Regions from separate parts of the Clostridium pabulibutyricum genome, predicted to be linked through region 2. Evidence: a T-box and tRNA genes for the amino acid it is inferred to sense, from the RefSeq annotation. Region 2 holds a T-box; the other holds one or more tRNA genes.
The links. A T-box is a leader RNA that pairs with one kind of tRNA and senses whether it is charged. The one in region 2 lies ahead of ileS (isoleucine--tRNA ligase), so its partner is inferred to be a tRNA-Ile.
Positions count from the first base shown of each region.

Region 1: it encodes a tRNA-Ile, which carries the amino acid that the T-box ahead of ileS (isoleucine--tRNA ligase) is inferred to sense. The anticodon was not compared.

Region 1 covers NZ_JBZAYZ010000017.1:1,069-5,612, forward strand. Annotated here, with positions in the region: partial or broken rRNA gene AC4CVH_RS14235 (23S ribosomal RNA) at 1-1,633, shown strand, start outside; rRNA gene rrf (5S ribosomal RNA) at 1,696-1,812, shown strand; tRNA gene AC4CVH_RS14245 (tRNA-Ile) at 1,823-1,899, shown strand; tRNA gene AC4CVH_RS14250 (tRNA-Ala) at 1,903-1,978, shown strand; gene AC4CVH_RS14255 (HD domain-containing protein) at 2,094-2,552, shown strand; gene AC4CVH_RS14260 (transcription repressor NadR) at 2,642-3,157, shown strand; gene AC4CVH_RS14265 (UPF0182 family protein) at 3,209-4,544, shown strand, end outside.
Region 2 covers NZ_JBZAYZ010000009.1:97,965-102,508, forward strand. Annotated here, with positions in the region: gene ileS (isoleucine--tRNA ligase) at 1-2,217, opposite strand, end outside; T-box leader at 2,272-2,492, opposite strand; gene AC4CVH_RS10870 (N-acetylmuramoyl-L-alanine amidase) at 2,572-4,179, opposite strand; gene AC4CVH_RS10875 (MBL fold metallo-hydrolase) at 4,355-4,544, shown strand, end outside.

The DNA of each region.
Region 1 (4,544 bases), on a different contig from region 2:
ACTGTACAGGAGAGAGTATGCTGGCATAAGTAGCGAGAAATAAGTGAGAATCTTATTGGTCGAAGACCTAAGGTTTCCTGGGGAAGGTTCGTCCGCCCAGGGTTAGTCGGGACCTAAGCCGAGGCCGAAAGGCGTAGGCGATGGACAATCGGTTGATATTCCGATACCGCAGTCATGCGTTTGACAGATGGGATGACGCAGAAGGATAGGATGTGCACACTGTTGGATGTGTGTCTAAGCACTGAGGCAGGTAGAGCTGGAAAATCCGCTCTATCAATGCTGGGGTGTTACAGGGATCCAATTTTGGAGAAGTATCCGATTTCACGCTGCCAAGAAAAGTCTCTATGGAGCAGGGCTGCGCCCGTACCGCAAACCGACACAGGTAGGTGAGGAGAGAATCCTAAGACCATCGGAAGAATTGTTGTTAAGGAACTAGGCAAATTAACTCCGTAACTTAGGGATAAGGAGTGCCCCGAAAGGGGCCGCAGAGAATAGGCTCAAGCAACTGTTTATCAAAAACACAGGTCTCTGCTAAAGCGAAAGCTGAAGTATAGGGGCTGACGCCTGCCCGGTGCTGGAAGGTTAAGGGGAATACTAAGCCGCAAGGCGAAGGTATGAACTTAAGCCCCAGTAAACGGCGGCCGTAACTATAACGGTCCTAAGGTAGCGAAATTCCTTGTCGGGTAAGTTCCGACCCGCACGAATGGCGTAATGATTTGAGCACTGTCTCGACAACAAATCCGGCGAAATTGTAGTGCAAGTGAAGATGCTTGCTACCCGCGATTGGACGGAAAGACCCCGTAGAGCTTTACTGCAGTTTAGCATTGAGTTTCGGTATTGTCTGTACAGGATAGGTGGGAGGCATGGAAACCAGGGCGCTAGCCTTGGCGGAGCCATCCTTGGGATACCACCCTGACAGTACTGGAATTCTAACCGGCGGCCATCACCTGGTCACGGGACATTGTTAGGCAGGCAGTTTGACTGGGGCGGTCGCCTCCAAAAGAGTAACGGAGGCGCCCAAAGGTTCCCTCAGAAGGGTCGGAAATCCTTCGAAGAGCGCAAAGGCATAAGGGAGCCTGACTGCGACACATACAGGTGGAGCAGGGACGAAAGTCGGGCTTAGTGATCCGGTGGTACCTCGTGGGAGGGCCATCGCTCAACGGATAAAAGCTACCTCGGGGATAACAGGCTGATCTCCCCCAAGAGTCCACATCGACGGGGAGGTTTGGCACCTCGATGTCGGCTCGTCGCATCCTGGGGCTGAAGTAGGTCCCAAGGGTTGGGCTGTTCGCCCATTAAAGCGGCACGCGAGCTGGGTTCAGAACGTCGTGAGACAGTTCGGTCCCTATCCGTCGCGGGCGCAGGAAATTTGAGAGGAGCTGTCCTTAGTACGAGAGGACCGGGATGGACTGACCTCTGGTGCACCAGTTGCTCCGCCAGGAGCACAGCTGGGTAGCTATGTCGGGAAGGGATAAACGCTGAAAGCATCTAAGTGTGAAGCCCACCTCAAGATTAGATTTCCCACAGCGTAAGCTGGTAAGACCCCTTGAAGAACACGAGGTTGATAGGTCAGAGGTGTAAGCATGGTGACATGTTAAGCTGACTGATACTAATAGGTCGAGGGCTTGACCAAATAAATTATGATACTGCTGTGCAATTTTCAGGGAATAGAATGATCCCTTGAAAACTACATAATCTGGCGGCAATGACGTGAAGGCAACACCCTTTCCCATTCCGAACAGGCAGGTTAAGCTTCATAGTGCCGAAAGTACTGCAGGGGAGGCCTTGTGGGAGGATAGGTAACCGCCAGGTAAAGTTTTATGGATCTTTAGCTCAGTTGGTTAGAGCAACCGGCTCATAACCGGTAGGTCTGGGGTTCGAGTCCCTGAAGGTCCACCATATGGGGGTATAGCTCAGCTGGGAGAGCATCTGCCTTGCACGCAGAGGGTCAAGAGTTCGAATCTCTTTATCTCCACCATTAAGAAGTGACTAATATATTTATTAGTCACTTCTTTTATTTTAATAATAAAAGAAGTGATGTACAATTGTTTTCATATAGAATAAGACAATTTTATTGGGATTTATTTTCTAAAATGACTGATGAGGATTTAAAATTTGCGCAGGAGGTTTTAAATTTAAATGAATTAGATTTGTTTAAAAAACTATCTATATCTGAACAAAAACATTCAGTAAGAGTTGCCTATGATGTGAGAAGAATTTGTCAAAGAGAAAAACTGGAAAGTGATGAACTTTTGAAAGCTGCTCTTTTGCATGATATAGGAAAAATATTTAAGAGGCTTAATATAATTGACAAATCTTTATTTGTTCTTTTTGATAAATTTTCATTCGGAAGTGTAAGAAAGCATTTTGCAGATGATTATAGAATATCAAAAATAAGCGTATTTTATAATCATCCTTCGCTTGGTGCTTGTATTTTAGGTAAAATAGGATGTAGCCCGCGTGTAATTTATCTTGTTAAGAATCATAGCAATAAAAATATTGAAGGTGATAGACAGCTTGATATACTTCAATACTGCGATAATACAAATTAATGGCAATTATATGGTAATTTTAATGCAGACTGTTTTGTCTTTTATGATATAATTGTATTTAGGCTATGTTTTTGAATTTGGAGGTAGATATGAATGCAATTCAAAGAAGAGATAATATAGAAAGTATACTTACAATTAGTACAAAACCTTATAAAGGTCATATTCTGGCAGAAAAGCTTGGAGTTACGAGACAGGTTATAGTAAGGGATATAGCTATTTTGAGAGCTGAGGGAAAAAATATAATAGCTACACCTGAAGGCTATCTTATACCAAAATCTCAAAGCAATAAAATAAAGCAGGTTATAGCAGTTTCTCACAAACCTGAGGAAATGGAAGATGAATTGCTTATAATAGTTAAGTTTGGTGCGGTAATTGAAGATGTTATAATAGAACATCCTATATATGGTGAAATTAAAGGTATGCTAATGATAAAATCACTTTATGATGTTAAGAATTTTATAAATAAAGTTAATGAAACTAAATCAGAACCTCTTCTGGTTTTAACAGGTGGCATACATCTGCATACAGTTTCTGCTGACAGCCTTTCTATTTTTGAGAATATAAAGCGTGAACTTGGATTGAAAAATTATTTAATATCCGATTAGAATACATTTATAGTATAATGTTTCAAATATATAAAAAAAGAGGTGAATTGTATGAAAAGAAAAAAAGTCATAAGCTTGACAGTATTGGTTGTTATATTGGCTGTTATATTTACATTCTTGAGCAGAATTGTTAATCTTATAGTCAATATTGAATGGTTTAGTGAAGTTAAATATCTTTCAGTTTACTTTACACAGATAAAAGCTATGTTGAAGCTTATGATACCTACTTTTATAATATGTTTTTTATGTATATGGTTCTATTATAAAAGTATTAAATTAAGTATAATGAAATATAGACGTGTTATTGAAGTGAATAAGAAAAAGGAAAATATTCAGAAAAAGATTGCTTTGTTTATTGATATTATAATATCGATTTTCGTTTCTTATGGATTTTCTTCAATATATTGGTATAGAATCTTGCAATTTACGAATTCAGTACCTTTTAATACCAAAGATCCTATTTTCCATCTTGATATATCTTTTTATGTATTTAGATTGCCACTTATCGAATCAATTTACAATGCTTTTGTAAGTCTTATTGTTTTTTTGATGGTACTTACCTTTCTTGTCTACATATTCTTGAATATAAAGGATAAGTTTCTTACAGGAGAGGATTTTAGAAAAAACTTTAAAAATGGATTCAGTGGAATTGACATAAAAAGTGGTATTACGAGATTCGCAGGCAAACAGCTTGCAGTTCTTGCTGCACTTATAATGCTCTGTGTTGCAGTTGGCTATGCTCTTAGAGCGATTAAACTGGTATATAGTACAAGAGGAGTTGCTTTCGGTGCAGGTTATACTGATATTCATGTAAGTCTTATCTTTTATGGAATAATATGTATAGTGTCAATAATATCTTCTATTGTTATATTTATAAATGTAATGAAGTTGAAGATAAAACCTATAGCTGCATCTATAGCTATAATTATAGTTCTTGTGGTAGCTGAAAATGTAATTGCAACAGTGATGCAAAACTTTGTTGTTAAATCCAACCAGAAGACATTTGAGCAGCCTTATATAAAAAATAATATTGATTATACAAGGAAAGCGTTTAATATTGAAAACGTAGATGCAGTTCCATTTGAAGTTAAAGATACGCTTACTCAAAACGATATAAAAAACAATATGGACACTATAAATAACATAAGAGTAAATTCATATGAACCTACTCTTGAGTTTTATAATCAAGTTCAGATTATAAGATATTACTATAATTTTAATAATATCGATATAGATAGATATAACATAAATAAAAAACTTACACAGGTATTTCTTGGTGCCAGAGAGATAAACAGCAGTTCTGTAGATCCACAAACATGGCAGAATAAACATCTTATTTATACACATGGATATGGAGCTGTAATGAATAAGGTTAACTCTGTAACAT
Region 2 (4,544 bases):
CAAAGTCATATAAGCTGATATTTTATCATCTGTCATTTCCGAACTCCAGAACCTTGATCTGTTCACTCTTACATACCAGTTTGAAAGTCTATCAACAAAATCTCCTATATTTAATGCCGCCTGTGTAACTTCATAATGATCGAGATGATTTTCCGTTTCCTTCACAAGTGAATTCAATCTCGACATTATCCATTTATCCATTACATTGCTGGAAACAAAATTCTTGTGTTCAAGAGGATTAAATTTGTCAATTTCAGCATACAGAACATAAAATGAATATATATTCCACAAAGTTCCAAGGAATTTTCTCTGACTGTCCTGTACTGCTTCTTCATAGAACCTTGAAGGCAGCCATGGAGCACTTGATGTGTAAAAATACCATCTGCTTGCATCTGCTCCTTCACTGTTAAGCACAACTGATGGACTAAGTACATTCCCCTTATGTTTTGACATCTTAAGACCATGTTTGTCAAGCACATGCCCAAGAACCATGCAATTCTCAAAAGGACTCTTATCAAATAGCACAGTGGATATCGCCATAAGCGTATAGAACCATCCTCTTGTCTGATCAACCGCCTCCGTTATATATTGTGCTGGAAAGTTATGCTCAAACACATCCTTGTTTTCGAAAGGATAATGATGTTGTGCAAAAGGCATGGAACCTGAATCAAACCAGCAATCTATTACATCAGACACTCTCTTCATTTCTTTTCCGCAGTGAGGACACTTTATTTTTACAGCATCTATATACGGTTTGTGCAGTTCTATGTTTTCAGGTACATTCATACCTTTTTCCTTAAGTTCCTCAATGCTTCCTATACATTCTTTATGCCCGCATTCGCATTCCCATATTGGAAGGGGAGTTCCCCAGTATCTTTCACGGCTTAGGTTCCAGTCTATAACACCTTCTACAAACTTTCCAAATCTTCCTGTCCTTATATTGTCAGGATACCAATTCGTATTGTTTGTATTCTCAACAAGTTTATCCCTCATTGCAGACATTTTTATAAACCAGGTTCTCCTAGGATAATACAAAAGTGGAGTATCACATCTCCAGCAGAATGGATATGAATGAGTAAATTTCTCAGACTTATATAATATATTGTTTTCTTCAAGGTATTTTATTATCTTGGGGTCTGCATCTTTTACAAAAAGACCTTTCCAAGGTGTAACTTCTTCTTTGTATTTTCCCTGAGTATCCACTGAATTTACAACAGGTATATCATACTTTTTACATATATTGCTGTCATCTTCACCGAATGCCGGAGCAGTATGAACTATTCCCGTTCCATCTGTAAGTGTTACATAATCGCCGTGAAGAACATAATGTGCCTTTCCTTCGAACTTTGCAAAATTAAACATTGGTTCATAGGAAAGTCCGAGAAGCTTTTCTCCTTTGAATTTGCTTATGACTTCATATTCCCCTTCGAGTTTTCCAAGGAGCGCCTCCGCAAGTATTAGATGTTCCCCTTTGTTTACTACTTCTACGTAGTCATAGCTCTTGTTTATAACAAGTGCCATGTTATTTGGAAGGGTCCATGGGGTAGTAGTCCACGCCAACATGTATTTATCAGAATCTTTCAGTTTGAATTTTACATATACTGAAGTTTCCTTTACATCTTTATATCCCTGGGATACCTCATGAGATGAAAGTGCAGTTCCACATCTAGGGCAATATGGGACTACCTTGTACCCTTTGTATAAAAGTCCCTTTTCCCATATTTTCTTAAGTGCCCACCATTCTGATTCAATATAGTCATTATGATATGTAACATAAGGATCATCCATATCCACCCAGAATCCTATTCTGTCGGACATTTCCTTCCATTCACTTATATATGTGAATACACTATCCTTGCACTTTTTTATAAACTTTTCCACTCCATATTTTTCAATTTGCGGTTTTCCTGATATTCCAAGGCTCTTTTCAACTTCAAGCTCTACAGGAAGTCCGTGTGTATCCCACCCAGCCTTTCTAAGTACATTATAACCTTTCATAATTTTATATCTTATAATGAAATCCTTCATAACTCTTGTCAGTACATGACCTATATGCGGGTTTCCATTGGCTGTTGGAGGACCATCATAAAATGTAAAATACTCTCCATCTTTATTAAGTTCAAAATTTTTTTCAACAATTTTGTTTTCTTTCCAAAAGTCAATTATATCTTTTTCTCTGTCAGTAAAATTCTTGGAATTATCGATTTTGTCGTACATAACTTAACTCCTTTCCTCATTCGTATATCTTAAAAGTAAAAAACTCCATCCTAAAAATAGGACGAAGTTAAATTCGCTGTACCACCTATGAATAAATATTCACGTGAAAATATATTAAATCTTTAACGCAGAAAATACGAAAAGTCTTACTTAATCAAACATTCGGACTTCTAGCTGTCAGGTGATATTCCCCAAGCTTCACTGCAAATTTTCACCAATCATTTGCTCTCTTTTAGTAAAATTACTTGAGTACTCTTCCTCTTCAACGCTTTTCACCAATAAAAATCTGTATAATATAATTTCCTTATCATTATATTATACAGATTTTTCATTGTCAAATTATTTGATAAATTTTTATGAAATACCAAGTGCCGTACATATTGCCTTCGCAATCGCCGCAGCTGTCTTCTGTCTTCCGGAATCATTCCCTAGAATCGAAGCATCCTTTGAATTCGTAAGGAATCCCGGTTCTGTAAGTACCGTCGTTATTTTTGTATTTCTGGTTATGTACAGCCAGCTTCCATCCTTTAGTCCCCTGTCATATGTACCAATAGCTCCTACAATATTTTTCTGGATAAGTGATGCCAGTTTCTGTCCCTCGCTGCTTCCTGTATAGTACAATGTTTCCGTACCTTCAGCAGAACTTGAGTCAAACGCATTCGTATGTATTGACACCATAAATTTTGCCCCGGAGTTATTTGCAACATCACATCTCTTTTGAAGACTTTGAGTTACAGTAGCTGAACTGGTTTTCCTCTCATCCGTTGTTCTTGTATAAACTACATTTACCCCTTTATTTTTAAGTATTGCTCCTGTTTTAAGTGCTACATCAAGAGTTACATCATCTTCCTGATATCCATTTCCGCTTGAACCTACATCATCGCCCCTGCCATGCCCCGGGTCAATGACAACAGTCGGATTTTTGCCCGAATTCGGAGGCACCTTTGTATCTCCTTCGTTGTTTTGATTTTCATCTTTATCCTCATAAGCAAGATTTAAAGACATCAATATTCCCTGTGCAATACCTTTTGCACTCTTATTTTGAAAATCAGAACTGCTTAACGCATCACTCTCACTTTGATTTGTCATAAAACCCAAATACACCATTATAGAAGGAGCATTTATTTTACTGAACTTTTCCTCCTTTTCAGCAGAAGCCTCCTTTATTCCCCTATCTTGAGAGCCTGTAAATTTCACAATCTGTTTTTGTACGCTTTCTGCTTCTGCCTTGGACTGATCCGACTTGTTCTGCGCAGAATAATACGTTTCTATTCCTTTAACATTTTTGTCCTTGGAATAAGAATTTGCATGTATGCTTACAAATTCACTTGAATTGGACTTGTTCGATATATCCGCTCTTGCATTATCGTCAAGTGCCTTGTCCTCTGTCCTCGTATAAACCACATTTACACCATTTTGCTTTAATATTTCACCTGTTTTCAAAGCAACTGATAAATTTACATCCTTTTCCTTTGCTCCTGAGTCCGACAATGATCCACTGTCCTGTCCCCCGTGAGAAGCATCAATCGTGACTGTATACTTGCCGTTTGTGCTTTTGTCCGGAGATTTTTTTGTTGAAAACTTAAATTGAACATCCCTGCCAAGCTCAATTCCCTCGGAGGTTTTTATTCCTCCTCGAATTACAACTGTATAATCCCTTCCATACTCATAATTTACTTGAGGAGTTATACTCACCGTACATCCATTGTTTTCAGTATTCAAGCCGGCAGATACCACCTGTCCGTTAGAATCTTTAACAATTATATTGGAACTGTTCACAGTAGACTTGTCCAAACTTCTATTAAAAGTTATTTTCCACACTTTATTTACTTCAACATCTTTTCCAATAGTACTGCCATCATAATTCTGCGCAGCATATACCACTCCATTCCTTAAAAACATAACAAATGAAAATATGAGAACAATGCTGAAAAGCAGTTTGTATGAAATAGGTTTCTTCAATTTAGCACCTCTCTTTCTATATATTTCACATATATACAAATTAATCTTCAATATTACAAATTATATTATAATATAAACATTATTGAATTGATACCCAATAAATCTATATATAAGAATCAAACACAAATATATGTTATATAATAGTTGTATATTATAAAAATATGAGGTGATTTCTATGAAAATAACATATATCGGTCATTCAAGTTTCCTGCTTGAATCCTCGGGTGGTACAAGAATTCTTACGGACCCCTTCGACAATACAACCGGCTACAAGGTATTTCGCGAAAAAGTCAATGTAGTAACTATAAGCCATCATCATTTTGATCATGACTATACTTCCGAACTAACCTGTGAAAATATAATCG